DNA from 4 places in the Desulfoluna sp. HI9BLuna genome. Region 1 is predicted to be linked to each of the others. Evidence: riboswitches for the same ligand, from Rfam matches in the RefSeq annotation. Region 1 holds a riboswitch; each other region holds the start of a gene.

What was found. A riboswitch is a leader RNA that binds a small molecule or an ion and turns the genes downstream of it on or off. The one in region 1 is predicted to bind cobalamin.
Region 2: linked by a shared signal. The riboswitch ahead of ACOYW0_RS01975 (TonB-dependent receptor plug domain-containing protein) and the one ahead of ACOYW0_RS18275 (hypothetical protein) in region 1 are both predicted to bind cobalamin.
Region 3: linked by a shared signal. The riboswitch ahead of ACOYW0_RS02795 (helix-turn-helix transcriptional regulator) and the one ahead of ACOYW0_RS18275 (hypothetical protein) in region 1 are both predicted to bind cobalamin.
Region 4: linked by a shared signal. The riboswitch ahead of ACOYW0_RS24695 (DUF2162 family putative transporter) and the one ahead of ACOYW0_RS18275 (hypothetical protein) in region 1 are both predicted to bind cobalamin.

The regions. Positions count from the first base shown of each region.
Region 1 covers NZ_CP186555.1:4,478,433-4,484,444, forward strand. The annotation lists gene ACOYW0_RS18265 (LytS/YhcK type 5TM receptor domain-containing protein) at 1-146, shown strand, start outside; gene ACOYW0_RS18270 (carbon starvation CstA family protein) at 350-1,780, shown strand; cobalamin riboswitch at 1,915-2,122, shown strand; cobalamin riboswitch at 2,359-2,607, shown strand; gene ACOYW0_RS18275 (hypothetical protein) at 2,802-3,053, shown strand; gene ACOYW0_RS18280 (sirohydrochlorin cobaltochelatase) at 3,110-4,084, shown strand; gene ACOYW0_RS18285 (FecCD family ABC transporter permease) at 4,345-5,424, shown strand; gene ACOYW0_RS18290 (ABC transporter ATP-binding protein) at 5,427-6,012, shown strand, end outside.
Region 2 covers NZ_CP186555.1:529,848-535,859, forward strand. The annotation lists gene ACOYW0_RS01970 (sigma-54 interaction domain-containing protein) at 1-581, opposite strand, end outside; gene ACOYW0_RS01975 (TonB-dependent receptor plug domain-containing protein) at 1,189-3,102, opposite strand; cobalamin riboswitch at 3,390-3,582, opposite strand; gene ACOYW0_RS01980 (methyl-accepting chemotaxis protein) at 4,500-6,012, shown strand, end outside.
Region 3 covers NZ_CP186555.1:757,669-763,680, reverse strand. The annotation lists gene ACOYW0_RS02800 (TonB-dependent receptor) at 1-1,768, opposite strand, end outside; gene ACOYW0_RS02795 (helix-turn-helix transcriptional regulator) at 2,255-3,244, opposite strand; cobalamin riboswitch at 3,471-3,657, opposite strand; gene ACOYW0_RS02790 (DeoR/GlpR family DNA-binding transcription regulator) at 4,538-5,302, opposite strand; gene ACOYW0_RS02785 (MFS transporter) at 5,693-6,012, opposite strand, start outside.
Region 4 covers NZ_CP186555.1:6,078,446-6,084,457, forward strand. The annotation lists gene ACOYW0_RS24680 (helical backbone metal receptor) at 233-2,239, opposite strand; gene ACOYW0_RS24685 (DUF2149 domain-containing protein) at 2,375-2,746, opposite strand; gene ACOYW0_RS24690 (MotA/TolQ/ExbB proton channel family protein) at 2,743-3,387, opposite strand; gene ACOYW0_RS24695 (DUF2162 family putative transporter) at 3,409-4,140, opposite strand; cobalamin riboswitch at 4,347-4,555, opposite strand; gene ACOYW0_RS24700 (ABC transporter substrate-binding protein) at 4,691-5,605, shown strand; gene ACOYW0_RS24705 (FecCD family ABC transporter permease) at 5,602-6,012, shown strand, end outside.

The DNA.
Region 1 (6,012 bases):
GTGAGGGCATCGGGGTGCGGAACACCATCCACAGGCTCCGGCGGATCTACGGCCCCTCCTGCCGCATGGTCATCGAGAGCACCCAGGGCCAGGGCACGGAGGTCTCCTTTTCCATCCCCCGGAACCACCCTCCAGCCCGTCCCTGACCTCCCTTTTTGAAAGCTCTCTGGCCGCCCCTTTGGGCGGCCATGTTGTTTCGGCACCCTCCTGATGCATTCCATCCTCGAAAAACGACATGGGCCGTTTCGAGCGTGGCGTATCCCCTTTTTAATCCGCTACAACAGCAGGTGTGAAAGAGGAACCGCCCCACGGGCGATCAATGCGTTTTGTCATGGAGGTCATTTAGATTATGCTTACTTTTTTTGCGTGCGTCGCTGCACTGATTCTCGGGTACTTTACCTACGGTACCTTTGTTGAAAAAACCTTCGGGCCGGACAGTTCCCGAAGGACCCCCGCCTACGAGCTTGAGGACGGGGTGGACTACATGCCCCTTCCCAAGTGGAAGGTGTTGTTTATTCAGGTCCTGGACATTGCCGGGATCGGCCCCATTTTCGGCCCCATCCTGGGGGCCCTCTACGGCCCGGTGGCCCTGGTCTGGATCGTCATCGGGTGTATCTTTGCCGGGGCGGTTCACGACTACTTCTCCGGCATGCTCTCCATGCGGAACCGCGGGGGCAGCATCCCCGAGGTGGTGGGTGACTTCCTCGGTATGCCCGCCCGACAGGCCATGCGGGTCTTTTCCGTTGTGCTCCTCATGCTGGTGGGCGTGATTTTCGTTCTGGCCCCGGCCAAGCTCCTCACCGGGCTCACCGGCGTGAACACCCAGATTTTTATCTTTGCCATCTTTGGCTACTATTTCCTTGCCACCATTCTTCCCATCGACAAGGTCATCGGAAAGATCTATCCCCTGCTGGGCGCCCTGCTGCTCATCACCACTGTCGCCACCGTGGTGGCCCTGATGTTCGGTGGCTATGAGATCCTGCCCAACCTGGATGTGACCACCAGCGCCCATCCTGCGAACAAGCCCATCTGGCCCCTGCTGTTTATTACCCTTTCCTGCGGTGCCATCAGCGGGTTCCACTCCACCCAGTCTCCCTTGATGGCCCGGTGCGTCAAAAACGAAAAGGACGGCCGCGCTGTCTTCTACGGCGCCATGATCCTGGAAGGGATCATCGCCCTGATCTGGGCCACCGTGGGGCTCTCTTTCTACAAGTCTCCGGAAGCCCTGAACGCCGTGATTGCCGCAGGGACTCCTTCAGCCGTTGTCTCTGAAGTCTCCAACGTTCTTCTGGGTCCCGTGGGCGGCTTTCTGGCGGTCATTGGGGTTATCGTTCTGCCCATCACCAGCGGGGACACCGCTTTCCGAAGCACCCGCCTGATCCTGGCCGAGTCCTTTAAGGTGAGCCAGTCCCAGACCGCCAAGCGGCTCATGATCGCCGTGCCCCTGTTTGCCCTGGGCTTTGTCATCTCTACCCAGAACTTCGGGATCATCTGGCGCTACTTCGGGTTCTCCAACCAGGCCCTGGCCACTCTGGTACTCTGGTCCGCCGCAGTCTTCCTTGCCAAGGAGATGAAGAATTACTGGATCGCCTGCCTGCCGGCGACCTTTATGACCTCTGTGGTGGTCACCTTCATCCTTCAGGCCAAAATCGGCTTCGGGCTCTCCATCGGAACCTCCACCGTCATCGGTGTGGGTACCGCCGTGGTACTGCTCTGCCTCTTCGTCTTCAAGTTTTCCGGTGTGCGGGCAGCGAAACGTGCCGACGGACTTGCTGAATAAGCACTGCCCGTGAAGGAATTTTCCGCCATGTTCCCTGTCCGGTGCCATCGTTCGGATTTTTAAAGGGATGGCCGTCGGGCAGGGAATGGGGCATGGGCCTTAGATTGGCTTGACAACCGGAAAAGTGTGGCTTAGGATCACATCCTATGCTTGGTGCAGCTAATGCTTAATAGGGAACTCCGTGAGAATCGGAGACGGGCCCGCCGCTGTAACCGGGGACGTCCTTCGCAACAACGCCACTTTCTTGATGCGTCCGAAGTGATCGGGTCGAACAATGAGGGGAAGGCGCGAAGGCTCGGATGATCCGGAAGTCAGAAGACCTGCCATGCGCTATATGATGTCCCGTTGTCTGATGTTATCGTCATATCTTCACCGTGGTGAGAGGGGCGGCCTGAAACAGGAAAAGCCGCCGGAACACGGGGATTGAATCATATAGAAGTGGCGCACTGCCGTGGTAAAGGGTGCGCCCGACTTTGAGGATTGAATACGGAATCCCCATGCTTGCATACGATTGCAGGCATGGGGATTTTTTTGTTTGGAAGACCCGAAAATTTGTCCCCGTCACGGCGGTCGATTTTCGGGTGAGTACGTGACCGGGTCCCCGCAAGGGGTCTTGCATACACGCAGGAAGGGAATCCCGTGAAAATCGGGAACGGTCCCGCCGCTGTAACCGGGAACCGTACGGCACGGGTGAGGGGAATCTCTCTCATCCATAAGCCACTGCCCGCTGCTGGCTCTCCTTTTCAGGCCGGCGGCAACCAGGGCGGGAAGGTGCGCCGTTCGGAACGCCCGGGAGTCAGAAGACCTGCCCGGCATAAGACGTGATGTTTTGGGTGCGGCATGCCGCATCACAAAACACCCCTGCGGAGAACAGGGGAACCGCGTGATGAAAAGGGCGAAGCAAACAGGGAACAGCCCTTTTTCGGAGATGGTCGGACCGGAGGGGCTGTGCAAGGAGTCAGCCGGGCTCCGGTCCTTTGTAAATGATCAGTTTATAAAGGAGCCGATGATGAAAAAAGGCATGATTCTTTGTGTGCAGGGGCAGCTACCCGAAGGCGTTGCCCCGGATGACCTGCTTAAGGGCGGCCATCTGTCCTTTGACGTGGACAAGGTGGCCGTGGTCTCTCCCCTGGACGGAGAAGGAGACATCCATTGGGCATGGTGGCGCATGATATCCAAGGGGTTTACCTCGATTCAGTGCCGTATGGCCGGGTATGAAAAGGGGCGTATTGCTTTAAAAGGAGGCAGCGTTCCCATCTGGTCCATCGGTTGAATGCCTGGGTATCATATTTAATAAATACACCTGTTACGTACGGAGATTTAAAAACGATGAAAAAGACGACCCTTCTGCTTTTGATTGTATCACTGCTGTCCTTTCTGGGTGTAAATCCCGCCACGGCAGCCACCAAAAAAGAGGCGGTGGACGCCGTGGTTATTGCAAGCTTCGGCACCAGCTACCCCGAAGCCCTTCAGGCCATTCTCACCATCGACAAAGAGATGAGAAAAGAGTTCCCCAAGGCAGAGATCAAGCACGCCTTTACCTCCAACATCATCCGGGGCATCTGGCACGACCGCGCCAATGACGCCGCCTGGAAAAAAGCCAACCCCGGCGTTCCTGCGTGGCTGTATGACGTCAAAGGCCCCCTGGCAACCTTCGGCGCCCTGCAGGAAGAGGGCAAAAAGCGCGTGGTGGTACAGACCACCCACGTCTACGCCGGGGAAGAGTACCTTGATCTCAAGGCCTATGTGGACGCCATTGCAGGCATCGATACCCTCCGCGCCAAGTGGAAGCCCTTCTCCTATCTGACCCTGGGCCGTCCCGCCCTTGGCAAAGCCGGGTTGCACCCCGAGTACCGAAATGACATTGAAACCGCCGCCAAGACCATGGCCGCGGATGTGAAAAAGGCCAAAAAGATGGGCGCTGTGCTGGTCTACATGGGCCACGGAAACGAGGTGTTTCCCACCAGCGCGTACATTGAATTCCAGAAGACCATGAATGCCATGTACCCTGAGGTCACCACCCTGGTGGGGACCGTGGAGGGCTACCCCGGCCTCGATGACGTCACCACCGCCCTGAAGCACATCAAGGCCAAGAAGGTCTTCATGAAGCCCTTTATGGTGGTTGCCGGTGACCATGCCAGAAATGACATGGCCGGAGAAGAAGACGACGCCTGGAAGACCATCATGGAGAAGATGGGCATCAAGGTGACTTGCGAGCTCAAAGGCCTGGGCGAGAACCCCGAGTGGGCCAAGCTCTACGCAAAGCATGCCGTGGACGCGGTAACGGTTCACACCGGCAAGTAGTTTTCTATGGTTTGGTGGCCTCCGGCGGCCCTGCCGGAGGCTAAACTTTTAATCCGCCTTCGCCCAAGGGCTACGGTGCGACATGAAAGTTTAACAAACAGGTTTCAAAAACCCTTTTTGGGTGAGTTTTGCTTTAAAGGCGGATGTGATTTGACCCGAGGAACGAGGGACAAAACGCATCCGCAACCAGCTTTCAAGGTGGCACACCTTGCCGCCGGAGGTTTTCGCTTTTAAACCCGAACGTTGATGGAAGGCCCCCCATGACCATCGCCACGGAGTCCATGAGGAAAACAAAACCCTCCCTTGCCCTGATGAAAGGCTCGGCAGGGTTGGTGTGCTTGTGCGCGCTCCTTTTCTGCGCGGTGCTGCTTTCGGCCCGCATGGGGTTTGTGGCGTTTTCTTTTAAGGACGTCCTTGGGGCCCTCTGGAACGGGATCACCGGCACGGACGGGGCCACGGCAGCGGCTGAAACAGCCCGGGTCATGGTCTGGGAGGTGAGGCTTCCCCGCATCCTGACGGCGGCAGCCGCAGGGGCCGGGCTGGCCGTGGCCGGGGCCGTCTATCAGAATATTCTCCTGAATCCCCTGGCCGACCCTTATACCCTGGGCGTCTCCTCCGGTGCCGCCTTTGGCGCGGCCGTGGCCCTTCTCTTCGGCATGGGCAAGACTCTCTTGTCCGTTCCCCTCTTTGCCTTTGGCGGCGCCATCCTCACCCTGTTTATCGTCATCGCCATGGCCTCACCGTCGGGGCGGCTGCTTCGGTGTGGCATCGACTCTTCCAACCTCATCTTATCGGGCATCATGGTGTCGGCCATCCTCTCGGCGGGTTTGAGCTTCATGAAATACCTGGCCGACGAGCAGGTGTCCGTCATCATCTTCTGGCTCATGGGCAGCTTTGCCGCGGCCACCTGGCGTGATGCCGCTGTTCTCTCGGGCGTTTCCGGGGCCGGGTTTCTCCTCTTTCTCTTTTACGCCCGGGATCTGAACCTTCTGGCCCTGGGCGAAAAAAGCGCCCGAAGCCTGGGGGTGGATACCTCCAAGACGGTCCTTATTCTTCTGGTGGCCGCGTCCCTTGTGGCGGCGGTCTGCGTGGCGGTCTCCGGTATTATCGGCTTTGTGGGGCTTCTGGTGCCCCATATGGTGCGGTTTGTCACCGGGCCGGATGCCCGGAAGCTTCTTCCCGCAACCCTTATCATCGGGGCGGTGCTCCTGCTTTTTGCCGACACCGTGACCCGTGCGGTGCTACCCTATGAAGTGCCCATCGGGGTGCTCACGGCCCTCATCGGCGGGCCGGTGTTCTGCGTGATCTTTCGAAAGAGCCGCATGGGAGGGGGGGCATAGGCATGACGGACAGCGTGCTCCACATGGAAGGGATTTCCTTTAAGCGCGGCAGGCGAGAGGTGCTTAAAGGCGTTGACGCCCGTTTTGAGAAGGGCGTGTTCCACGCCATCCTAGGGCCCAACGGGGTGGGAAAGAGCACCCTGGTGGAAATTTTGAGCGGACAGATGGACCCCGATGCCGGGACCACCTCTCTTTTCGGGACCCCGGTCCGCAAGCTGTCCGCCCGCAAGGTGGCCCGGCAGGTGGCGGTGGTGTCCCAGAGCCACGAGGTACGTTTTGCCTTTTCCGTGCGGGAGGTGGTGATGATGGGCAGGCATCCCCACATCGACCGGTTCGGATCCCCGTCGGAAAACGATTTCAAGCTGGCGGACGAGGCCATGGCCGTGGCCGATATCCGTCACCTGGCCGACCGCCCCGTCACCGAGGTGAGCGGGGGAGAGCGCCAGAGGACCCTTTTTGCCCGTGCCCTGGCCCAGGACACCCCAGTGCTGATTCTGGACGAGGCCACCAGCAATCTGGACATGAAACACACCTTGAGCCTCCTCTCCGTGGTGCGGGAGAAGGTGAAACAGGAAAACCGATGCGTTG
Region 2 (6,012 bases), 2.4 Mb from region 1:
AAGGGGTGCTCCCTGCGCCTGCTCTTTTCATGGATCAACCGGGCAAGGAGCCCTTTGCCGGTCCCCGACTCTCCCAGGACCAAAAGGCGTGAGACCCCGGCATCGGCCAGCTTAAAGCTCCGCTTCAACAAACGTCGGTACAACGGGCTTTTGGCCACCACCTCGTACCTGCCGAGGGAGACCACCCCGGGATCCTCAAAGGACTCGCCGAAGCCTGACCGGATCCGGCTCACCTCGGAAAGGGCCGCCTCATCGCTTAAGTGGGATATCTCCTTCTCCTTGACAACGATGCGGACGATCTCACCACGCTCGTTGACATACGGGGTTCCGGTGTTGATGGTACGCACTCCCGTTCGAAGGGATGCCGCCTGGGTCACCCCCTGGCACCGACTGCGGAAGATGTCATGGGCCACGGAGCGATCGTAGAGGCCATTCTGGATCAGCTCAATATAACACCGGCCGATAAGAGAATCCGCCCGGATACCCCCGAGCTCCTCGGCTTTTTTGTTCACGGCGATCACACGGCCAAAGGCATCCCAGATCCAGATTCCGTCCGAAGACGAATGCAATATGTCCTCCATCCTCACCATCCCTGCATAAAACGAGGCAGGACTCCCCCAAATCCGGCCCATCAAACGAAAAAAATCACAAAAACCCGTTTCAAGACGAGGGAAATATATCTACTTCCGCCCACAGAGTCAATCGCCCTTTCCCCACACGGGAACGCCCAAGATAAAAAGGATAATAAATTGATTATATGACATATACTCACAGCACACCATTTTTCCCAACCCACACCGCCACCCCCTGTCAATTCTTGACAAAAATTATCAAGAATTACTCACATTGACTGTGTGCCCCCCATGATCACAGCAAGCCCCTGCCCATCCCCCTGAAAAAAGCAGGGCATTCCGCCCAGCCCAATCAGGGCACAACAGCCCCATGGCTTGTTGCATAAAGGGGCCTGTTACATACAGGAACGTCCTCAACATCTTGATGGTTGGAAGGCGATTCTCCGGTTCGGAAAGGGACTGGGGAGGAAGGAGCAGCTTTGAGGTGGCCCCCCGCGGCGGGAACGGCGCGGGGGGCCAGTGAATCGAAAAGGCTAACCCGGATATGTCATGGACCGAGTAAACCCATATTCAAGTTATCCTTTTGAAACGATTATTGTTTCATGAACTACCCGGATTAAAAGATCAACTCATACCCGAGCTTGTAGGTGCGGCCCAGGTCGTAGTATTCGTAGTGCTTTGACTTGTCGGGGGTGTTGTCCCCCCAGGTCACCACGGTGTCGTCGAACATGTTGTCCACGCCAAAAGTGAGGTACCCCTTCCAGCAGGCCAGCTTTCCGGCAAAATGAACCGGGTTGTAGCTGGGGAGATTTCTCTCCCGCTCCCGCAAGATATCCACGGCAAGGTTGAGGACCAGCGGTTCGGTGACATAGGACACCCCCACCGAGGTCTGGAATTCAGGGGCGGCCTGGTACTCTTCCCCATCGGTGTCTTCGGCCGTGGTATCGGCCAGGTAACCGGCCACATCCAGGGAGACGGCGTCCAGGAACGAGGCCTGGTTCACAAAGGGGTAAAAGGAGGTCTCCCACTCAACCCCCGTGGACTCGTAGTCGCCTGCGTTGAACTTGGTGGTTACCTTATCCACGGTTATGGACTCGATCTTGTCTTCGAAGGTCATATAAAAACACGCCAGGCGAACCCTCATGTAGTCGTTGTCGTACTTGATCCCGCCCTCGTAGGTCCAGCCGCTCTCGGGGTCGAGATCCGGGTTGCCCGTGAGGGCATCGCCCTTGTAGTACAGGTCGTTGAAGGTAGGTGCCTTGAATGCCTTTCCGGCGTTGGCAAAAAGGTTCAGGCCGGAGGAGACCCGGTAGGTGACCCCGGCAGAAGGCAGGAAGATGTCGTAGTCCTTGTTGTCACCGTTTCCATCGTAGATCAGCTGTTCACGAAACCCCAGCACCACGGTGAGGGAATCGGCAAAGGTCTTTTTCGTCTGCACAAAGGCTGAAATATCGTCCCGGTGGTGCCTGCCGTATTTTTCGCTGTAATCGGCACCCCGGTAGACATAGTCTCCTCCGGCGGTCAGCTCCACCCCGGCCAAGGTGGTCCGGTAATCCCCCTGCACCCCGTAGTTGTAGTTCTTGTTGCACTCATCGGTGAGCCCTTTACTGGTCAGCTCCTCGCGGTCCAGCTGGTCCAGATAGCCGAAGGCCTTGAGCCTGACGTGCTCTTTTTCAAATCGGATGTCGGCAAAGTGCTTGGCGTGCTCCTGCTCCGTTTCCTTATCCACACCGCCCGCATTTTTGTTTTTGGTGTACCCGGTGGTGCTGAGGCTTCCCAGGTAGTCGACGTAGAGGCCATCTGCCAGGGTGGCGTTGAGGTTGAGGCCGCCGCTATCCACAGCGTCCCGCGAGTAAAAATAATTATCGGAGGGGTCATCCGGGTAGGTGGTCTGGGAAATCTTGTCCACCGCGTCCAGGTGAGCGTAAGAGACCCCGACGTTCACACGGGGGCTGCTGAGCTCTGCGCTTGCCGTGCGATGCCCGTGGGAGCCTGCCTCCACGGACACGGATGCCTGGGTGGCCTTGGCGTTCTTGTTGGTGATGATGTTGACCACGCTGGCAAGGGCGTCGGCCCCGTATAAGGTGGAAGCCGCCCCTTTCATCACCTCCACCCGCTCGATCTGCTCCAGGGGGATCATGTCCAGGTCGTACCCCTGGCCGGCGGCACCCTGAACAGGGCAGCCGTTGACCAGGATCAGGGTGCCCTTGGAAATTCCCCGGGCCGTGATCTCACTGTTCATGCCGCCGAAGGAGACCCCCTGGGGCCCGAAGGACTTGTAGGAGAAGCCTCCTTTTCGCCTCAGGGCCTGGGCCAGGTTATTGGCTCCTGTCTCCATGAGCTCTTCCGATGAGTACATGGTGACAAACCGGGAGCTCTCTTTTTCCCCGGTGGGAAAGCGTTCTGCCGTGACCACGACTTCCCCCAAGGCGTCAGCGCCCTTTGCTGCTGAGGGCGCAACCCCCGCAGAGCATAAAAAAATGGCCGCCACACCCGTACAGGCCAGGTGTTTCACATGACGTTTCAGCATACCTCGTTCCTCACATTCTTTGATGATTAAATCAGCAGGCATGGAGAAAAGAGGCGTGCGTTTCCATCCGGTCCCCATGCATGCCCGGGAAAAGGGCGGCTCGCCCCATTCCCCAAACACCCGTAGCCAGAAAAGCCCGGCCACGGAAAAGCCACATACCGTGCGGGTCTTTTTCCCCCCGGCGCCGCCTGCGCCGGAGAACAAAAAAACCCACACAGATCAAAGCCTGTGTGGGATACCGTTTTCATTCCACAATGCACGTTTCCACCCTTATCCACGAGTGAAAAATCTACCCAGCTATTCAGGTAAGTCTTCTGACTTCCGGATCGATCTACTGGCCGCGCCTTCCCGTTGAGATTCAACAGTGGCGTTGATGCGGCGTTCGTCCCCGGTTACAGCGGCGGGCCCGTTCCTGATTTGCACAGGATTCCTTGTTATGCAGGCCACTGATCGGCCGGCACCTGAATATTATGTCCGAAATGGCCAGGGCCATTTCTAAAGAATGGGAGGAAAAGTATCCTACCGTCAGCGAGATGTCAACGCATTCGTGCCGTGCCAAGGAAAACAGGCCATGGCAGGCCCGTGATGAAAAGCCTCCCCCACGGCCTGCAACCGGCAATAGCCCGGTTCGCCCGAAGTGTGAGAAAATCAAACAGCAAACGCTGATTTACATTTTGCATTTTCAAAAAATGCTAACATTTTTATTGTGGCTATCCAAAATCATATATCATCCTTTTGGATGATTGCTTTCTCATGCAATATCCGGGGTAAGTTCTCCCCCCTCCTGCGGAGCCACGGTGAACCCCTCCGAGGCCCGAGAAAGTTCACCCGCACCTATCCCCCCGAAAAAAAACCAGAAATACACGCGACACAATCGCATTTGCCAATGTTACTTTTCAAGGAGTAGGAATATTGTCCGAGTCAAATCCTCACTTTTTTACTTTTTTCTGATTGACTGTCAGCACAAGTTGGGCTATTAGCTCTCGTGATTTTTATAAGATATTTCATAAAACATCATAACCCCTACGAAAGGACACAACACCCCCTGGCCGGGAATCTGGAAAAAAGATCGACGCACAGACAGGCAACCGCCTGCCTGCCATGTTCCCACACGCCTGCCCATTGACTCTTCACGACTCATCAACCAACCCTGAGAATCAAAAACCACCTCACCGCACCCCCTGAAGGGTTCCGCGCCTTTTCTTCGGATACGTGTGTCCCGGTTTTTCAACCCGTTGACAGCTTTTCACTAAAATACGTTGGACACCTTCCTGTCTTAAGCCATGGCATCGGCACGCTTTTCGACAGCCACCTCGATCTGCGGACTTGTGCGCGAAGTGTGGAGCCACACGTTTTTTTTGATCTTCGAAGCACCTCTTGATTAGGAGAATACCCCCATGAACACCCTGAAAACCATGACTCTTCAATCCAAGCTCATCCTGGGATTTACCACGGTACTGGGCCTGCTGGCCGCCACCACTCTGCTGGGAATCGTCACATTGAACAATGCATCCAACGGTTTTACGGAGTACCGGGAAATGGCCCGCAACGCCAACCTTTCCGGCCAGATTCAGGCCAATATGCTCATGACGCGGATGAACGTCAAAGAGTTCCTTATCTCTGGGAACGAGACCAACCGGGAAGAGTTCCTGGGGTACTATGAGAAGATGGATGATTTGCTGAAACGGGCAACCGGGAACATCAACCACCCTGACCGTGCCGCAAGAATCCGGGAGATCGACGCTTCCGTTAGCCGCTACAACGAAGCCTTCACCAAGGTGGTGAACCTTCAAAAGCAAGAAGAACAAATCATCGGAGACGTCCTGAACCCCAGGGGCAAGGCCATGGAAACCCTGCTCGCAGAGCTCCTGGAGTCGGCCAACCGGGAACGCGACACCGAAGTGACCTATGGAGCGGGGGTTGCCATGGAACACATGCTCATCGGCCGGGTTCACAGGACCGCCTTTTTCGTCAGCAATGCCCGGTCCGATGCCGACCGGGTGGCCTCCGAATTCGATTTGATGCAAGAGGCCCTGGACCACCTTGCAAAGACAGAGGCCCACACCACGGCTCTTTCCAACATCCAAAAAGAGAAAGACCTTTACCTGCAAGGTTTTGCCCAGGCCCTTTCCCTTCGAAACACCCGCAACCAGGTCATTGAGGGCACCCTGGACCGTATCGGCCCCGAAGTGGCAGACCTTATCGATGAAATTAAACTCGACATCAAGGGGGTCCAGGATCAGATCGGCCCCCGCCTGAAGGCATCCAACCACCGGGGGATCGTCCTGATCATCGTCATGAGCGCAGGGGCCCTGCTCATAGGCGTTCTCGTTGTCATCGGCCTGACCCGCAGCGTCTTGAGGCAGCTGGGCTGCGACCCCGCAGAAATCGCGAAGGTGGCCCGCAACATTTCCGGAGGCAACTTCCTCATCACCTTCACCTACGACAGGAACAACGAGCTCCACGGCGTTTACAAAGACATGGAAACCATGGCCATCAAACTCCGGGAAACCTTCTCCAATATCCGGTCCGGGGTACACACCCTCACCTCCGCCACCGAAGAACTCGGCACCGTGTCGACCCAGATGGTATCCGGCTCGGCCGAGACCTCCGGCAAATCCAACGCCGTGGCCGCAGCAGCAGAGAAAATGAGTGCCAACATGAACTCGGTTTCCGCTGCAACAGAGCAGTCCGCCACAAACATCAACATGGTGGCCGCCGCCCTGGAAGAAATGACCACCACCATCAATGAAATCGGCAGCAACACGGCCACGGCCCGAGGAATCAACGACGACGCGGTTGTCCTCTCCCGCAGGGCTTCCACCAAGGTCGATGCCCTGGGACAATCGGCCCATGAAATCGGCCAGGTCACCGAAGCCATCAAGGAGATCTCCGAGCAGACCAACCTCC
Region 3 (6,012 bases), 2.7 Mb from region 1:
TTGTGAACAATCCATTTTCAAGGAAATAGGATGCGCCCAGGTTGTAGGTGTACTGCGGGACATTGGGGAGGCTGTTTCCGTCAAAATCATAAAAAGAGCCGTCCTGTTGCAGGGCCTTCCAGTCGTCGAACTCTGATTTGACGTACCCAAAGCCGGAGAACAGGTCCAGGCCGGGAAGGGGGCGGGCCTGAACTTCCAGTTCCACGCCCATGCAATGGGCCTTTGCCGCGTTGTTTATGGACGTGCCTGCGGCAAAGGACCACTCCACCACCTGTTTGTCGTCGATATCGATGTAAAAGGCAGCCAGGTTGGCAATGAGCCGCTCATTCAGCCACGATGTCTTGATACCTGCCTCGTAGTTCCAGGTGTATTCGGGATCATAATAGAACGCCTCTTTATCGCTGGGCATGTAGCCATAGTTGTACCCGCCGACCATGTACCCTTTGGACGCCGTGGTATACGCCATGACATTGCCGGTAAGGTCATAGGCAATGGAGAACTTCGGGAGCCACTCATTGTAATCCAGCTTTTTGTCCTGATCGATGACCCCGGCCCCGCCTTTGCCCGTCATGGTTCCGTGCAGTTGCTGATGGTCAAATCTCAGGCCTGCCGTCAGGTGCATTTTATCCAACACCGTGACCGTGCACTGTCCGAATCCTGCATACCCGTCGATGTCGATATCGGTGTCGGCCTTCATGGCCCAGGCTTTTCTCTCGCTTGTTACTTCGGTTTCCTCCTTGAACCCGTATATTCCCGCGAGCCATTGAAAGGGCCCTTGGTTGTCCGGGGAGAACAGCCTGACCTCCTGGCTCATATGGTCGATGCTGTATTTGTTTGGCGAAGCCCCCCAGTTGAGGGGGCCCAGGTCATTGGTGCAGTCCATATCGGTGCTGTAGCTGTGGGAATAGTTCCGTAGCCCGGTGACGGAGGTCATGTTGAAGGACTCGCCGGAATACTTCATGTTCAGTGTCTGGCCGTTGCCTTCCTGGCGGGAGTACTCATCGGCGTCGTTGTGGCTGATGGTGTTATAATCCGTTGCATACGGTCCTGTGCGGTACCTGTAGGAGTTCTGCTGGTCATCGGTGTCCATGAAATCGGCTGTGAAGGACAGGTCCCACTGATCCGTGGGGGTCCACCTCAGGGTGGCGCGGCCGTTCTTCTGGTCTTTTTCAGCGCTTTTATCATCGCCGTTGCATGTGTTTGTGATGAAGCCGTCGGAGATACTTGCTTGAGCCGCAACGCCCAGATAGAGGGTGTTTTCGATAATGGGTCCGCTTGCGTTCATCCCGGCCCGCCAGGAGTCGTAGCTGCTGTATTCGGTGAAAAGCTTTCCCTTGAACTCATTGTCCGGCTGCCTGGTCACAAGGTTGATGACGCCGGATTCACTGTTTCGACCGTACAGGGTCCCTTGGGGGCCCCGCAAAACCTCAGCCCTTTCAAGGTCGAGCAGTTCGGTGTTGTACATGTAATGCAGCGGGAAATTGACCCCGTCCACATAAAACCCGGTGGGAGAGTAAATGGAGGTTGTAAAGGAGGAGACACCCCTTAAAACCAATAAATTCTCCGCCGAGGATTCGTTCATGAACAGGTTGGGGACATAGCGAACAAGATCACTCATGTCCTTGCTGCCGGAATCTTCGATGTCGGTGCCGGTGAAGACGGACAGACTCATGGGGACATCCTGAACATGCTCTTCTACTTTTTGGGCCGTAACCGTTACGGGCTCAAGCCGAAAAGGTGACGATTCTTTTTTCTGCTCCTGTGCCATCGCCAAAGACGCTGATAATGGGGATAGAGCCACCAGTACAACGAGCAGCGACGCCATAAAACCCTTTGGAAATCGATCTCTGTTTCTATTCATGACCTGTTCCTTAAAGCTGAATCTGTTACGAGTGATGGGCCTGAACTTAAGGGGCAAACCGCAGTTCAGCGCATCAGAGTTGCCCTTGCAGCCTCGTTGCCACAAGGCGCTGATGACGGATCATCAGAGTGGGCACCCGGCTCCTTTGAAGGGTGAAAAACGATAAAAATAAAGCCATCATGTAATGGTATAGCCGCAATATAGCGCCGCTGTTCATGGGGTGAAATGGGGGTGGTATGACCGAAACGGATTCTTGCATGACCTGGATGGATTTTTGAACGGAATCGGCTTTGACGGAGGCAGTCTTCCTCGGTGTGCTGTTGCCTGATTTTTGCCTTAGCCGTGCTTCGGCCCAAAGCAAAGGGGGCTCAGGCTTCCGGGAAAAGAGGAGGCTTAAGGCATGGCGCTGAAGCATGTGTTGCTTCGGTAAATACTCGGCCTGATGCCGAATTTGGTTTTAAAGGCATCGGAGAATCGCCCCGCGTCCATATAGCCAACTTGATACGATATCTCCTTGATATTCATGTTGCCCTCTTCCAGAAGCTGGCGGGCTCTCTCCATCCGATGCTCATGTAAATAGCCGAAGGCCGTTTGCCCACAGACCTGCCTGAACCCGTGCTTGAGCTTGAAATCATTCAGCCCGACTCGACTGGCAAGTTCCAGCAGTGATGGCGGGGTCTGCATATTCTCGACGATAATGCCCATGGCCTCATGGACACGGTCTATATCGGAAGGGCGAAGCGGAGCGGTTTTTTTTATGCTGTTTCTGGCAATGGCAGCCTGTTCAAGTTGAAGCGATATCAACTCAAGGGCCTTGCTTTCGAGGAAGACTCGTTTGATCAGGCCCTGATACGGGCAATTGAGAAGCTGGTGAAGGGCGGTTTGCATGGCAGGGGGCATGGAGCCCGCATAGTGGTAATGGGTCTTGGGGCACCCCTCCATAACAGCCCGGAGATCGGCGGGGGCTTGCTCCATATCCCCCCGGGAGAACATGCCCAACACGACCGGGTCGACCTGGATGTGGAGCATGTGAACGGGTTTTTCAGGGGGAAATTGGCTGTACCCTTGGGAATTTGGAAAACAGGATACGGTGCATGTGCCTGTTTCTGCCTGGATGATTGTCGGCTTGGGTTTCCCCAGGTTGACTATGGATCGGCCGCTTCCTGAGAGTACAAAGCAAAAGAGCAGTGGGGACCGCTCCATTTCGAAATGGGAGGTCACGCCTTCGGCATAGGTTGCCTTGGTAAGAATCAAGGAGAGCCCGGGCCTTAGGGGGATCTCTTTGGTCCATCCCTTCTCACCGTTTTCGGGCCGCCTCAGTTCAAGGTCCATATGATCTGAAACGATGTCGTCGGAACGTTGATGCCTTAATTCGGAGTCCATGCAGCACACCCTTTACACACGGTTTGTTTAAAAACGTAGCCCGCATGGTGTCTGAATGGCGGCAAAGGAGTGATATCAAAACATCGTGTGACGTGCTTTATTGCCTGGCGGGTGCCGATACCTCCGGTATGTGCTCAGGCAATAAAAAACCCACACAGGATCTTGCCTGTGTGGGTTACCGTTTTTCATACCACAACAACGTCATCACTTTGGTGCCATAAAGTGATGACACATCTCCATTCAGGTAAGTCTTCTGACTCCCGGATCATCCTACTGGCTGCGCCTTCCCGTCACAGTGTGGCAGTGGCCGTGTGCAGCGTTCGTCCCCGGTTACAGCGGCGGGCCCGTTCCTGATTTTCACAGGATTCCTTGTTATACTGATTTTATTCAGTACCTGAAGTCAGGGCCGAAGCAAATATCGAAGAAACCAAATGAAACCCTCCGGCTGCGTGGTGAGTCACCAGCGCGTTGCCCACGGTGTTCGGGTTACTTCATCACGGCATTCCCAGGGAATGTGTTCTTATCTGCTTGGGCCCCTGTATGTCTGCCAGAATACATTGTCGAAGAGGGGATATCCCATCGGCTGATCATGAACTGCACATAAAAAAGGCAATCGGCATCATAATCCTTTGCCAACAATTATTCTGGATTTATTGAATTGTCATTACATGAGGGGTTTATGGATGTCAAACGGAAAAGGTTCTGGCTAGGTGAAGATTTGTATTTGGATATGTGGTGAGCATCATGTGGTCTCGTTTATGTGGGAGTGGCGGGGGGGCTGGTGAGGCAGGTGGAGCTATGCACTCTTCGGCTTAGGAATCCTTATGCTGAGCGGGAGATTATCGACGTTTAAAGAGGCAGAAATTGGTAGGACGCTTTATCTTTTACGTTTGCCCAATGTCAAGGCCCTCCTCTTTTTCTGACGCAGCGGGAGGCAATTGCCTTTGAGATCAGTGTCGTGGGGCTGTTTTTAGGTGGCCTGGGGCTGGTTGTTCATGTTGCGTTTACACCCTTTTACCTTGGTAGGCCGTATGCGGGGCGGGTAACAACTATATCTGTTACTCCGACGGGATGAAGCATATCGTGAAATGTGTAGGTGCGACCCATTCATTCCCGTATCTTTCGATACGGGCTTGATGCGTTGCGGGAAAATTTCCATAGTGCTGAGCAGATTCTGAAACCAAAGCATCCAAAAACGTTGAAATAAAAGGACTGCGAACCTTTAGATTACAAAGAACATCTGCTCAAATGGTCACGTGAGGTATTTCTATTCCTGTACAGATATCAATAATATTACTTATTGATTAAGTTGATTCCAAATTTTGTATATGCATTTTTGGTTTTTAGGGGGATATTCGAATCGGTGACTAAAAGATCCACTTTAGAAATATCGCTCACTTTGATAAGAGATGTCGATTCCAACTTACTGCTGTCGGCAATAATGATTGCTTTTTGGCTAATATCTAAAAGTTTTTTTTGAATCTGAACCTCTTCCAAGGGATAGTCTGTAATTCCTGTTTTCAGAGAGAAGCTGCTGACACTTATAAATGCTTTATCTATAATAAATTCATCTAATATTCTTTCGGTTATTTTTCCGAAAAATGCTTGCTCTTTTACATTCAATATCCCACCAGCAAGAATGACATTAAACCCTTCAATATCCGATAATTTATTTATAATGGTTAATGAATTCGATATGACAGTTAGTTTTTTAAATTTTTTTGTTATCAATTTTGCAATTGCAAGGTTTGTGGTGCTGTCATTTAGAGCGATTGAATCTCCTTCTTCAATAAGTTTTACCGCAATTTTTGCAATTTCGGCCTTTTCTTCTAACGATCTCTTTTCTCTATTAGAACGACTAAAACTCTTGACTTTCGCTTTATTCAATATGGCTCCGCCATATACTTTTTTTATGATATCGTCGCTTTCTAACGCCTCTAAATCTCTTCTGACTGTCTGCAGAGATACATTGAAAAGTTCTGTCAGGTAGGAGACTTCTATCTGTCCTTTTTCTTCTAATAACTGTATGATTTTTTGTTTGCGTTCTTCGACTAACAAATAAAGACCTCATTTTTCTTTAAACTATGAAATTTAGCGCAATTTGAGTTTTATCATCCCAAATAGGCCTCTTATGCATTTCTTTGAATTGTAATAGATCCTTCTACAATACCAATACCAGCATAGCACATGCAACTGGTTCCTATATCAGCATTAAGATACTGAAGGGAAGAAAGATTTTATCTGTCCATTATTCTATAATATTCAGAATTAATGTCGAGAAATTTTCTTGTCCCTTCTATGACCAAGAAAGCTAATTATTTTTCAAGGGTAGTTTCAGTACCTGCTTTTCAGGTTCGGATATAATGTATGTGTAAAATTGACTGAACAGTAATTAATTGTGATATTATTTATAATAAAAGCCCACGGAAAGCTCCGTGGGCTAACAGATTAATTTGTCACGAGTATTTTTTCATTATTGGCAACCTTATCATCATTGGCTTTTTTTTCTCTGTTGGTTATTCCTACTAGGATACTACTTATAATAAATCCGAGTAAAGCAAACCCAATCATTAGAAGGAAGACTATTCTATATCCTGTGTAACCTGGGAATTTGTCTAACATTTTGCCAAAAAGCGAATAACAGAACATTGCAGGTGCATATCCAATAAAGCTCCCAATAGCCATTGCTGATCCAGAAATTTCATCCGGAATATTTATCTCTCCCATTGGCGCAAAGAAGATCGCTCTTTGTGTGAAGATAATCGACC
Region 4 (6,012 bases), 1.6 Mb from region 1:
AGGCCGTGCGGTTAAATCAACACAGGGCAAGTGGTGACAACGTATCCTGTAACGTCGAAGCTTGCGATCCAGTCCGCATAAACCATCAGCGTTCATGTCGGGCGCAGCCCGAGCCGAAGGCCATTGTGCTTTGCCCTTCGTTCCTCAGGGCAAAGCGCAATGGCAATAAGCTTTCGAGGTGGCTCACCTCGCCGCCGGAGGCAGGTTTTTCCATGCACTTTAACCAGTTCTCTTATTTTTTGTATTCAATCCCCTTAAGCAGGGCATCCACGGCAAGGCCAAGGGGCTTGGGCAGGTCAGTCTCTCCGGTGAAGCTCTCATCGGGAACCTGTCCCCCTGCGATTTCCGTGGCCATCTGGTTGCACCAGCCTTTGTAGGCGGAAAGATCGGTGACCAGGCCGCGCTCCCAGGCATCGGAGAGGGCCATGGCGGTCTCCAGAAAGGCGGCGTACTTCGGTTCCAGCAGCAGGGTTTCCAGCTTGGCGTAGGCGGGGATGCCCGTACCGCCGGAAGATGCGTTGCAGGGGCAGGAGCTGTCTCCCACAAGATCGGAGACGGTAAGCTGCCGATCCTTGAGACGCCTGAACACGCTGCGATTCGCCGTGAGGCCGTTTTGCTTGAAGATCGCCTCGGTAACGGCTTCATAGACTGCCGTGGCGATGAGCTCGCCCATCTTGGTGTGGCCCCCGGCGTTGTCCACGGAAACGCCCTCCCCTTCGGCGATGAGGATGTTGTCCGTGCCCGTTCCCGTGGCAGGATTCACCAGAGGGGTGTAGCTGCTTCGCACGTCCAGGTCCTGGAGGGCGGCGGTTTTGCCTTCGGTGGCCGAGATGATGGCGCGGCTCATGGCACGCTTTGATAGGTGCATGTTGGGCAGGATGAGTATGTTGATGGTACCGGGCTCGTAATAGCTGCCCGTGTCCTTGCCCATGCGCATGGCGTTGGAGCAGACCCCGGCCGTTGCCAGCACCGTGACGCTCATGTCCCGGAAAGAGGCGGTTTTTTTGCTGAAGTTGTCCATGTCGGCACCGGTGAAGAGAAAGCTCGTGGTCTCCCCCTTGATCCCCAGCATGGCAACAATGTCCTGCTTCATACCCTCAAAGCCCCCTTCGTGGGCCAGGCGCCAGCACTGGGGCGGCATGTAGTTGTTGCCCACGGTGGTGATGTTCTCCCGCCAGCCGTCCAGGGTGGAGAGAATGGTCTTGGGGGATGTGAAGGTCACCTCCAGGCTCCTGGAGGGAAAATCGTAGAGGGTGGCGTGGTTTAAGCTGGCTTTCTTTACATACGCCAGGTCCAGGGGAACCGGCGTACGATCGATTATCGCATCGGGGTGGATCTGGTTTTTCCGAATGGAAAATTCTGCGGAATAGAGGTTTGACGAAAGCCAGGAGACAAAATAGCCCACATGGGTGGAGGCCCTGCAGGTGAGCTCGCAGGGATAATAGTCGATGCGCTTGTTTTTGACGGCGGGAATCGATTCAAAGGCCGGGTTGGCGTAAAGAAGCTCTGCGGCCTCTTTGTCTCCCCCGCATCCATAGATGACGTCCGGTTTGAAGTCGATCAACTCTTTGTCCGTCATGGAAATCACGGCGCCGTCCCGTTTGATCCCGTGGGGGATGCCCCCGGCCAGCTTGATGAGTTCCTGCTGAAAGGAGTCGGCCCCGGGGGTCATGATGCTGGTGCGGCCCATGAGGCGCATCACCCGTTTGCGTTTGTCAGCCGGAATCGCCGCCACTTTTTTCCGGATATCGGCAAGGATCTGCCGGTTGTCCGTGATGATTTTCTCCGCTCCTGCCTCGCAGCCCATGATGCGTCCCATGAGCCGCATCTGCCCGAAGGCCTCGTCCACGGAGCCCGGGTCAAGCTGCACAACGAGTACGGTGCCTTCAAGGGCCTCAATCATCTCCTTCTGGATGCCGGAGACAAACACCAGGTCGGGGTTGAGTGTAAGCACCTTGTCCACCGAGGGCCTGAAGAATCCGCCCACCACGGTTTTGGTGTTGGCCTCAGCGGGCCAGGTGTCGTGGAGGGTCACCCCCACCACCCGATCCTCGGCTCCCATGACAAAAAGGGCCTCGGTGAGGGACGGCACCAGGGACACCACCCGTGTGGGCGGCTGGTCAAAGGTGACGGTACGGCCCGTGGAATCGGTGATGGTGACAGCCCGGGCAACGGGTAGAAAAACAAAGAGAAAAAGAGTAAGGACGGCCGCTGCCATCCCCCGGCGGATCCATGTCATGGTCGGGTTCCTGATTGCGTGGCGTAAACGATAATGACTCCGCTTGTCTCCAGCGGCCCTGCCGGGGCAACACGTTTGGAAAAATTGACAAACAGGCCTTGAATATGGGGGTACTCGATTCGAGAAATATCCGGGTTAGTCCGGTGCAGCCTCGTTTCCATCGGGAACGTACACCATGGAACCGTCTTCCAGACGATAGGCCACGCCCATGCGATGCCCCTCCCCTTCTCCCATGGTTTTGGAGACCTTCAGCGCTTCGATTTTTCGCTTGGATTTGGTAATGATCTCCATCTCCCCGTTTTTGTTTTTTTTGACGATGGTCATCTCGCTCTCTTCGTTGAAGAGGTCGTGGAGACGATAGGTGGAAAACAGGGTCACGATGAGCCCCACAATAAAGACCAGGCCGATGTCAAACAGGTTGGCCACCCCGTCCATGGGGTCCGAGGCCATGGGCCTCCCCTGATTTCCGCCCCCCACGGCGTAGCGTCGTTTTTTCAGGTACCTCATGCCGCCTCCCCGGCAGGTGCCCCTGTTGTCCCGTTGCCCGATGAGCCTTGCGGGGTTCCGGCCAGGGCTTCGGTGGCCACCTCCATGTTCAGGAGGTCCTCATCGGCCCAGCGGGTCTTGATGACGAGGAACAGATAAGCCAGGAGTCCCACGGCAAGGCCCACCACCGTGGTGGTAAAGGCAATGACCAGCTCCGAAGAGAGCATGGACAGGTCCCCCTGTCCCAGGGCGGCCAGCCCCGTTCCCATGGGGATCAGTGTGCCGATGAGGCCCAGGCCCGGGCCCACGCGAACCACCAGGCGATACACGTCAAGAGAGGAAAAAAGCCGGCGCGTGGTGTCCTGAAGGAGTCCCTCCACCTCAAGGGTCGAGGCGCCGCCGTTTTTTTCCAGGAGGCCTTTGAGCCGGGCCACATAACGGCTGACCCGGGGCGTGGTATGCAGGTCATGGTCGGGCCGGAAGAACACATCCGGGCCGTCGTTTTCCACCGCCATACGATGCCTTCGTACCCATTCGGAAAAGAGGGCCCCGGCACACACCACGGCCCAGAAGGTGAGAAAGGCCAGAAGGATCAGGACCGGGTAGAGAAGGGATGATGAGACCACATAGATATAACTTTTGATGAGAGCTGCCGTTTGCACGTACGAATCCTTAAAAAAACGTCAATGGGTATGGACAAAACGATCCAGAAAGATGCCGCCCCCAAAGAGGCAACATGCAACAATGGCCGCAGCAATAGGTGCGTTCCCCTCGCCGCGGGCCGAATCGGCTGCGCCGGATGCCATGGCAAAAACATCCGGCAACTCGGAGACATGGGGAACCACCAGAATTGTCAGGAGAAACCAGAGCGCCGCAAGGACCATCATCGTTCCCATGACGTGGTGAGGGGTACCGAACCGGGCCCCCAGGCATCGGGTGGTCAGAAAACCAACCGATGCAACGAGGACGAAAATCCCCCAGGCCATGGCGGTCATGCCAAAAGCATTCTCCGGGAAAAGCCCGATAACAAAGGCGATGGTCAGCAGAATAACCCCCATGCACACCGGGCACGGCAGGGCAAAGAGCAGCCATCCCCGCACGGGCCCTGATCCCTCGGCAGGTTTTTTCAGCAAGGCGGAGCCCCACACGAGGAGAAGCGAGGCCATGGCCGCGTGAACGGCCATGGCCCACTTCACCAGGTGTTCTACGATAAGGAGCTTGTTTAACAGATTGACACGGGTAAGGAGCAGGTAACACCCGGCGAACAGGAGGGTATAGGCCAAAGCCGCCACTGCGATGAAGGCAAGGCGGCGGCTCTTTCTTTGCGACCACCCGCAGGCCAGGCCGATGCCGCATTTGGCGGCGTACATTCCCATGGTAAAGACCAATCCGGCAATCAGGCTTTTCCATTCCATGGTACGTGTACTCCTTCCAAATCATACGGCAACGGAGTGGTCTCCGTCGGGTTGCGTAAAGCCGGGATGGAGGGTGCGGGCGTGAAAACAAAAAAATCCCCGCACCTGTAGGTTTAAGGTGCGGGGATCCGTATTTTCCCACAAAAAAAGCGTGACACACGATCTGTGCATGCATCGCGGCATATCTCAGCCTTTACCACGGGCATCGAGACATCTCCATCCAGGCAGGTCTTCTGACTCGTGGATCGTCCCGTCCGGCGCGCCTTCCCGAGTGTTTAACAACTCCCAGTGGCATGGTGGCCAAAACAGTCCCCACTTACAGCGGCGGGTCCGTTCCCGAATTTCACGGGATTCCCTATTCTCTTCTCCCCTTGAGCCATGCAAAGGGAAAAGCACCTGAATTTCTCGTTTACTATTCCATAGAAATGTCCTATGTCAAGGATAATTTTCCCTGTGGGGAGAATCCGGCAATCAGGCTCGAACCCTTTGGATTCAAGCATATCCAAAGATATGCGCGGACCCGGTTTCGTGGGAGGTCATGGATAACATCATGAAAAATCGAGCCTTACGCACCCTTTTCCTTCTCGCTTTGGGCGTGGCCTGGTGCGGCCTCTTCGCTGCCCGTGTGCAGGCCAAAAGCGTCACCGACACCACAGGCTGTATTGTTGATCTGCCGGACGCCCCCAAAAGAGTGGTGTCCCTTGCCCCCAGCATCACCGAGATCGTTTTTTCCCTGGGCAAGGGAGATCTCCTTGCCGGGGTCACCCGATACAGCGACTACCCTGCGGCAGCACAAAAACTTCCCCGGGTCGGCAGCTATATCCGACCGGAGCTGGAGACCATTGTCTCCCTGAAGCCCGACCTCTGCCTGGCGGTGAAGGACGGCAACCCGGATAAAGTGATCCAGCGTATCAAGGCCTTCGGCATCCCCGTGTACACGGTCAACCCCGACGGTATCGACACGATTATTCGTTCTATCAATGAGATAGGCAACCTCCTTAATGCAACGAGTGAGGCCAGAACCATCACCGATGCCATGGGCGCGCAGCTGGAGGCCATTGACCGGACCATTGCCGGGGCATCCCATAAACCCCGCCTCTTTTTCCAGATCGGGATCTCCCCCATCGTCTCCGTGGGCAAAAACACCTTTTTAAACGAAATGATCCGCCGGGCAGGGGGAGAAAACGTCGTCACCAGCAAAACGCCCTACCCCCGGTTTTCCAAGGAACAGGTCCTGGCCCTGGCACCGGAGATGATCATCATCACCTCCATGGCCAGAAACGACGACTTCGACACCATGAGACAGGAGTGGGCAAGCTGGCCGTCCCTTCCCGCCGTTCAAACCAACAACATCCATGTCGTGAATTCGGACATCCTGGATCGCCCCACCCCGCGTGTGGTGGAGGGCCTTGCCATGCTGGCGGCCCTGATCCATCCCACCCTTTTTGAGGAGGCGGCCCGGTGAACGACACATCCAGGGTACGGGGGCGCCTGCTGAAACGAATCCTCCTCATCACCGCCCTGCTCTCCATGGTTCTTGGGGCTGCGGTTCTCCTGGGCCTGGCCACTGGGCCTTCGGGTATCGACCTTACGCCTGTGGCACAGCTCATAACGGGTGATTCCCAGGCAGACAGCCTCCAGATTGCCATCATCGAGCGCATCCGGTTGCCCCGGGTGCTCATGGCCCTGTTCTGCGGGGCAGTGCTCTCCTTAGGGGGGCTGGTTTTTCAGGCCCTTCTGGGAAACCCCCTTGCCGAGCCCTATATCCTTGGCATCTCCGGCGGTGCGGCCACCGGTGCCATCATGGGGATCCTTGCCGGATTTGCCCGTGTGCCGGGGGTCAGCCTCACCGCCTTTGCCGGCAGCATGGTC